3 regions of the Hahella sp. NBU794 genome follow, and region 2 is predicted to be linked to each of the others. Evidence: predicted binding sites of a transcription regulator. Region 2 holds the regulator's gene; each other region holds the start of a gene.
What was found. The regulator PhoB, encoded in region 2, activates phosphate uptake and scavenging genes when phosphate is short. The targets are predictions, from matches to a motif close to TGTCATANNNNTGTCANA.
Positions count from the first base shown of each region.

Region 1: a site for PhoB is predicted at 993-1,010, ahead of ACQYWX_RS22755 (N-acetylglutaminylglutamine amidotransferase). Genes of this name have one in related genera too.
Region 3: a site for PhoB is predicted at 1,215-1,232, ahead of ACQYWX_RS28540 (PhoX family protein). Genes of this name have one in related genera too.

Region 1 is NZ_CP192738.1:5,223,045-5,225,313, forward strand. Features, by position in the region: gene ACQYWX_RS22755 (N-acetylglutaminylglutamine amidotransferase) at 1-864, opposite strand, end outside; gene ACQYWX_RS22760 (MarR family winged helix-turn-helix transcriptional regulator) at 1,079-1,546, shown strand; gene ACQYWX_RS22765 (malate synthase G) at 1,639-2,269, opposite strand, start outside.
Region 2 is NZ_CP192738.1:695,624-697,892, reverse strand. Features, by position in the region: gene ubiA (4-hydroxybenzoate octaprenyltransferase) at 1-642, shown strand, start outside; gene phoB (phosphate regulon transcriptional regulator PhoB) at 782-1,474, shown strand; gene phoR (phosphate regulon sensor histidine kinase PhoR) at 1,531-2,269, shown strand, end outside.
Region 3 is NZ_CP192738.1:6,486,377-6,488,645, forward strand. Features, by position in the region: gene ACQYWX_RS28540 (PhoX family protein) at 1-1,152, opposite strand, end outside; gene ACQYWX_RS28545 (tetratricopeptide repeat protein) at 1,345-2,121, opposite strand; gene ACQYWX_RS28550 (hypothetical protein) at 2,134-2,269, opposite strand, start outside.

The sequences.
Region 1 (2,269 bases), 2.4 Mb from region 2:
AAATCCGTCCGGAACCACTTCCGCCAGCAATCCGACCAGCAGACTGCTGTCGACGCCGCCGGAGAGCAGTACGCCGACCTCAACCGCCGCGTTATTGCGACGGCGCACGGACGCGAACAAAGCCTCCAGCAGACGATCACGCCAATCATCCGCGGTCAGCGTCTCGTCGCCGGGCTGCATGCCGAAAGCAAGACTCCAGTAGCTGCCCGTGTTGATGTTTCCGGTTTTATCCAGCTCCATCCAGGTTCCCGGCTGCACTTTGTAGATGCCCTCAAAAATCGTATCAGGCGCCGGTGTGACGGAGTGGAAGTTGAGATACATATTCAACGCTTTGGGGTTGATCCGCGCGTTGAAGTCCGACGCTTTCGCCAGCGCCGGCATAAATGAGGAGAAACGCAGCGCTTTGGCGTCATGTTGAAAATACAGCGGCTTGATGCCGAGACGGTCGCGGGCCAGCACCGTTTTACCACTGTCGCGCTCCCAGACAGCCAGCGCAAACATGCCGTTGAACCGGGTCAGGCAATCCTTGCCCCATGCATGATAGGCCTTCAACACCACTTCCGTATCGCCGTCAGAATAAAATGTATAACCCCGACCTTCCAATTCAGCGCGTAATTCCCGGTGATTGTAGATAGCGCCATTGAACACCAGCGCCAACCCTAACGCAGGGTCGTACAACGGCTGCTGGGATGCGTCGGAAAGGTCCATGATTTTCAGGCGCCGGTGGCCGAATGCGATATTGTTCTGCACGAAGACGCCTTCGGCGTCCGGGCCGCGGGGGGTTTGAATGTCGTTGGCGTGACGGATGAAATTTAAATCGGGCGAGTGGTTGTCGAAGCGGATCTCTCCGCATATGCCACACATAAGAACTCCTTGGTTTGTTCATACATATAGCTGATCAATATTAGCACACATTTACTTTGACAACAAAGTAAACACATGGCACGAAACCTCCTATACATCTGTTTTTAGGCTATTTTAAAATTTTGTCATGTAATATTTATGTCACAAATTAAAAGGTGGATAGCCCAACAAGTATGAAGGATAATATGAGTTTTTCCATTGATGTAATTTACCCATGACTCGACACGATGAAGTATTGGTCCTGATACGAAGGATTATTCGTGCAGCGGACCTCCGCTCCAAGCAATTGGGCAAAGAAACCGGACTCACCGCGCCGCAGTTACTAATTCTTCGCTCTATCGGCGACTCACGAAACACAACGATGAGCCAGGTCGCGCAGAACATCAGTCTGAGCCAGGCGACGGTCACCAGTATCGTTGACCGCCTGGAAAAGAAAAATCTGGTGGCGCGTATTCGCGACTCGGTAGACAAGCGTCGCATCTATCTGGTGCTGACGGATGAAGGCAAAGAAGTACTGGCGGGCGCGCCTCGGCCGCTGCAGGAGCTGTTCACCTCCCGCTTCGACAACCTACCGGAGTGGGAGCAATATCTGATCCTGGCCAGCCTCGCCAAAGTCGCGGACATGATGGACGCCACCGATATCGATGCATCGCCTTTACTGGCGGTGGGCTCCGTCACCTAAGGCTGGTCGCAAGAGACGTTTAACCGGCCTTTTGGCCTGAAAACGAAAACGCCCGGCTTCAGGCCGGGCGTTTTGCATTCAGCGTTGCGGGATCAACCGCCGAACTTGGCTTTCGCCTTGCGACGATAAGCATGCAGCAACGGCTCGGTGTAACCGTTGGGCTGCTCGCACCCTTTCAGCACCAGATCGCAAGCGGCTTGAAACGCCACACTGTCGTCAAAGTTCGGAGCCATATTGCGATAACTTGGGTCGCCAGCGTTCTGACGGTCTACAATCGCCGCCATGCGCTGCATGGTTTCCAGCACCTGCTCTTTTGAGCAAACGCCATGACGCAGCCAGTTGGCGATATGCTGACTGGAAATCCTCAACGTGGCGCGGTCTTCCATCAGGCCCACATCATTGATGTCAGGCACCTTCGAACATCCCACGCCCTGATCGACCCAGCGCACCACATAACCCAAAATACCCTGCGCATTGTTATCCAGCTCCTGCTGAATATCCTGCGCTGACAGAGCCTGATCGCCAAGCAATGGAATGGTTAGAATATCGTCCAATGACGCACGCGTACGGGAAGCAAGCTCTTCCTGACGCGCCGCCACGTTCACCTTATGGTAATGCAGCGCATGCAAGGTCGCCGCCGTGGGTGACGGCACCCAGGCGCAATTGGCGCCCGCCTGTGGATGACCGATCTTGGCTTGAAGCATTTGCGCCATTTCATCGGGA
Region 2 (2,269 bases):
GAGCGCACCAAAGGCCGTCCATTTGCGCAGAATCGAGTGACGGAAAAAGAGGCGCTCACCCTGTTCGGCGTTCTGGTGGGGGTTTCTTTCATACTGGTGCTGTTCACCAACGCGCTGACAATTTATCTCTCCGCTGGAGCGCTGGCGCTGGCTTCGACCTACCCCTTCATGAAGCGCCATACTTACCTGCCCCAAGTCGTACTGGGCGCGGCCTTCGCCTGGGGCATCCCCATGGCTTTCGCTGCAGAATTGGACACCGTTCCCCAGCAGGCATGGCTGCTGTATACCGCAACGGTGGTATGGACCGTCGCTTATGACACCATGTACGGCATGGCGGACCGGGAAGACGATCTTAAGATCGGGGTCAAATCCACCGCCATTCTATTTGGCGAGGCTGATCGCGCCGCCGTGGCGGGCCTGCAGGTATTGACGCTGGGCATCCTGTTCATGGTTGGCGCGCAATACGAGCTGGGCGTTTACTTCCAAATGTCCTTGATCGTCGCCGCCGTGCTGTTTGTGTATCAGCAGCACCTGATTCGCGCCCGCGTTTCCCAGAACTGTTTCAAGGCGTTCCTTAACAATCACTGGGTCGGCGCAGCTGTGTTTCTCGGTTTGGTTCTGGAGTTTATTTTCCGGCCCTAAAGCCCGTCCCGCCTCGCTTACAGCCCGACTGCAAACAGCCTGGCTCATTTCCATCACATTAATTAAGCGCCTGTCATATACTTGTAACAAAACGCCGTTGTAATAATTCGGCAATCGAGTATTCAAAAAGGTGTTTTGCATGGCAAGCAAACAAGTTCTCATTGTGGACGATGAGCCCGCCATCCGGGAAATGATCGCAGTCGCTCTGGAAATGGCTGACTATGACTACCTGGAGGCAGGGGACGCGCGGGAAGCGCATGCGTTGATCATTGATCAGAAGCCTGATCTTATACTGCTGGACTGGATGCTTCCCGGCGTCAGCGGCATTGAATTCGCACGCAGACTGAAGCGCGATCAAAACACCTCGGAAATCCCTCTCATCATGCTCACAGCCAAAACCGAAGAGGACAACAAAGTCCAGGGCTTGGAAGTGGGCGCAGACGATTACATCACCAAACCATTCTCTCCCAGAGAACTGGTCGCGCGTCTGAAAGCGGTGCTGCGCCGCACCGCCGTACAAGGCATGGAAACCCCCATTGAAGTCGAAGGACTGCGCCTCGATCCAGTGTGCCACCGCGTCACCGCCAAGGGCGATGCGCTCAACATGGGCCCCACGGAATACAAGCTCCTGCAGTTCTTTATGACGCATCAAGAACGGGTGTATACTCGCGGGCAGCTTTTGGATCAGGTATGGGGCGGCAACGTCTACGTGGAAGAACGCACGGTGGACGTGCATATTCGACGTTTACGCAAAGCGCTGGAGCCCAGTCATCATCATCTGGTTCAAACCGTGCGTGGGACGGGCTATCGCTTTTCGACCCGAGCGCCATAAGCGCCGCGATCCGTCTTAAAAAATAAATAATTCCAAAAGAAGTATTCATAAAACGCATGCGCAATCACTGGCGTCATTATGTACGGCTACTGGTTTACAGTTTGCTGGGCTGTATCGTTGTCGGCCTTATTATCGGTTCAGTAGCTTGGGCGCTGGTGTTCGGCCTCACCGCCTATCTGGGATGGACGCTCACCCAGGCGTTTCGCATGCACCGCTGGCTGTATCAGGCGAAAATGGAAGACCCTCCCGAGAGCCGTGGCTTATGGGGAGATCTGTTCGACGGTATTCATCGTCTCCAGGTTCAGCACTACCGCTCCCGCGATCGACTGCAAGCCATGATCGACCGCATCCAGGAGTCCACCAACGCCCTTAAAGACGCCGTCGTCATGACTAATAGCGAAGGCGCCATGGACTGGTGGAACCAATCCGCAGAGAAACTACTGGGCTTCAAGTATCCGACCGACCGGGGCCAGTTGATTTACAACCTGATCCGCACGCCCATTTTCAAGCGCTACTTCACCTCCAAGAAATACCAGGAACCGTTGATCCTCAACGCCCCCAATAATCCCAACTTGAAGTTACAGTTTCATATCACGCTGTTCGGAGAAGACGACCGCCTGCTACTGGTGCAGGACGTGACGCGGCTATATCGTCTGGAAGAGATGCGACGGGACTTCGTTTCTAACGTATCCCATGAGCTGCGTACGCCATTGACGGTCATATCCGGCTATCTGGAGACCCTCATCGACAACGCAGATGAGCTGCCGCCGCGCTGGAATCGCGCCTTGAATCAGA
Region 3 (2,269 bases), 1.2 Mb from region 2:
ATAGATGTATTCAAAACGAGAGTCGTCGCCGGAATAGCAAACGATCGGCTTGCCCTCTTCCACCAGACCAAAAATGATGCCTTCATGACCGAAGCGGCCCAGAGCGGTGCGCTTCTGCGGCGTGGAGGTCGGCTCGAACGGATCGATTTCCACAATCCAGCCATAGGTGTTGGGCTCATTGCGATAGTCGTCCGCAGCGCTGGCGCCTTTGCTGGTGGCGTCGAAACGTTCGTAGACATCCACGCCCGCAACGGTGTCCCAACCATAACGGGAACGGGTTCCCACACCATAACGAGAGAGATTGCGCGGCTTGGGATCATCATCGGTTTTGAAGTAACCCGCCCAATTCTCTTCACAGGCCAGATAGGTGCCCCAGGGCGTATACCCCATGGAGCAGTTGTTCAGCGTGCCCCGCGCCAGAGTTCCCTCATTGCTGTGCTTGGTCACCGCATAGTCGGTTCCGCGCACGGGTCCGCGCAACTCCATGTCGGTAGCGCCGGTCACGCGACGGTTGTACTGGCTGCCGTGGACGATATCCCAAACGCCGGCGGTTTTCTTGATGTGAATAACGCTGACGCCATGGGCGGCCACTTCTTTGTGCACTTCCGCTTCAGGGCGGACGCCGCCGACTTCGGTCGGGCCGTCAGGGTGCAGGAAGTCCGGCTCGATGTATTCGTGGTTCATCACCAGCAGGCCTTCTTCGGAGTTGGAGCCGCCCTCTTTCACATCGATGGGGAAATAGTGCATGCCGTCATGGTTCATGCCTACCTGTTGCTCCTGATCGGCGCCGGTGTTGGTTCCGTCGCCCAGATAGTCTGGCAGCGCGCCGGTCAGCGGTGTGCCCCAGGGAACAAACGGCGTCGCGGTGTAGCCGGCGGCCACTTTCACTTCATTGGCCACACTGGTGGCGATCGCGGTGAAGCCCAGCAAAGGTCCCTGGTTGTCATCAGGGTCGCCGCCGTCGTTGTCGTTGCTGCAACCGATCAGCGACATGCCCAGCATGCCCGCCAACGCGGCGCTGACGCCGCCTTTGATGACGGTGCGGCGGGCGATGCGGGTTTCAAGCACGGAAGCGAAAGGGCGGTTTCCGGAAAAGTTGGTGACTGGATCAATTCCGGAGTTGTCGAATTCGAATTTTTTTATGTCGGACATACTCAAACCTCTTCTCATCAGAGTTCACTTCAGAACGCAGTGGGCCAGAAATACCGGAAAGAGGTGACAGCATGGTTACAATTAGATTTCATTACGGGAGCAGCAGTTAGGCGTCCTTCTCGCTTAATATCGACGCTTCGCCGATTTTATGACGCCCGGCTTGAGTCGGGCGACAGAGCGCCGAGGCAAAAACTACTTAAGCCCGTATTTTTCCTGCAACGCCTGAATCGTCTCTGCAGGCAACGCGGACTTTTGGCCATTGAGATAGACAGCGGCTTTGTCGCGACGTTCCATGCCGACCAGGGCCTGCACAATGCGTTCGGACAGTTCGGGGTCTTTTTGCAGTTGCGGATCGCTTTCCTGCGCCGTCACGCCAGCCTGGACGACGGTGAGGTAGTCTTTGGTCTCCAGTGCGGCCTTGCTCAGCAGCACGTAGCCTTCCAGCGTGAGTTCGATCTTCAGGGAGGTCGTCACCGCCTTCACCGCGTCGTCATAGCGCCCGCTGGCGTAGTAGGAATGCGCCAGAGTCAGGGGAGGAACAGACCAGTCGGGGTAGGCTTTGATGAGCTTGTTCATTAGTGATTCCACCGCTTCGAACGCCCCCTGCTGAATGCCTATCTCGGCGATTTTTATGTAGGGCCAGCGATTGCCGGGATCGAGTTTGACGCTTTGGTTAAACGCCTGCAGCGCGGCTTCGTTTTGTTGTAAATCCTGGTAGATTTTCCCCAGCCAGTATTCATAACGCCCGTCTGTTTCGCCCAGCTCCGGCTCCAGCGAACGCCAATAATCCAGCGCCTGTTGCGGCGACTTGATTTCACTCAGCTTCTCCACATAGGCCAGTACTTTTTGTTGATCAACGTCTTTCTCGACAGCAAAGGTCGCCGCTGCCCACAGCAGCGCAAACAAAGCCGCTATTCCGCGCAGACAAGAGAGAGCGCCGACGCGGACCAATGTCACTCTTTTCTTCATGCACTACCCCGTTTATAAATTCTCCGCGTTCTGCGAGGGAGATAGCCATTCGACTGGCAACTTAGACACAGGCGACCTTGTTTCGCTCAATGGCGCATATTCAATACGTATCCGCTCGCCTTCAACCATAATTTTGGTCGGAGCCTGG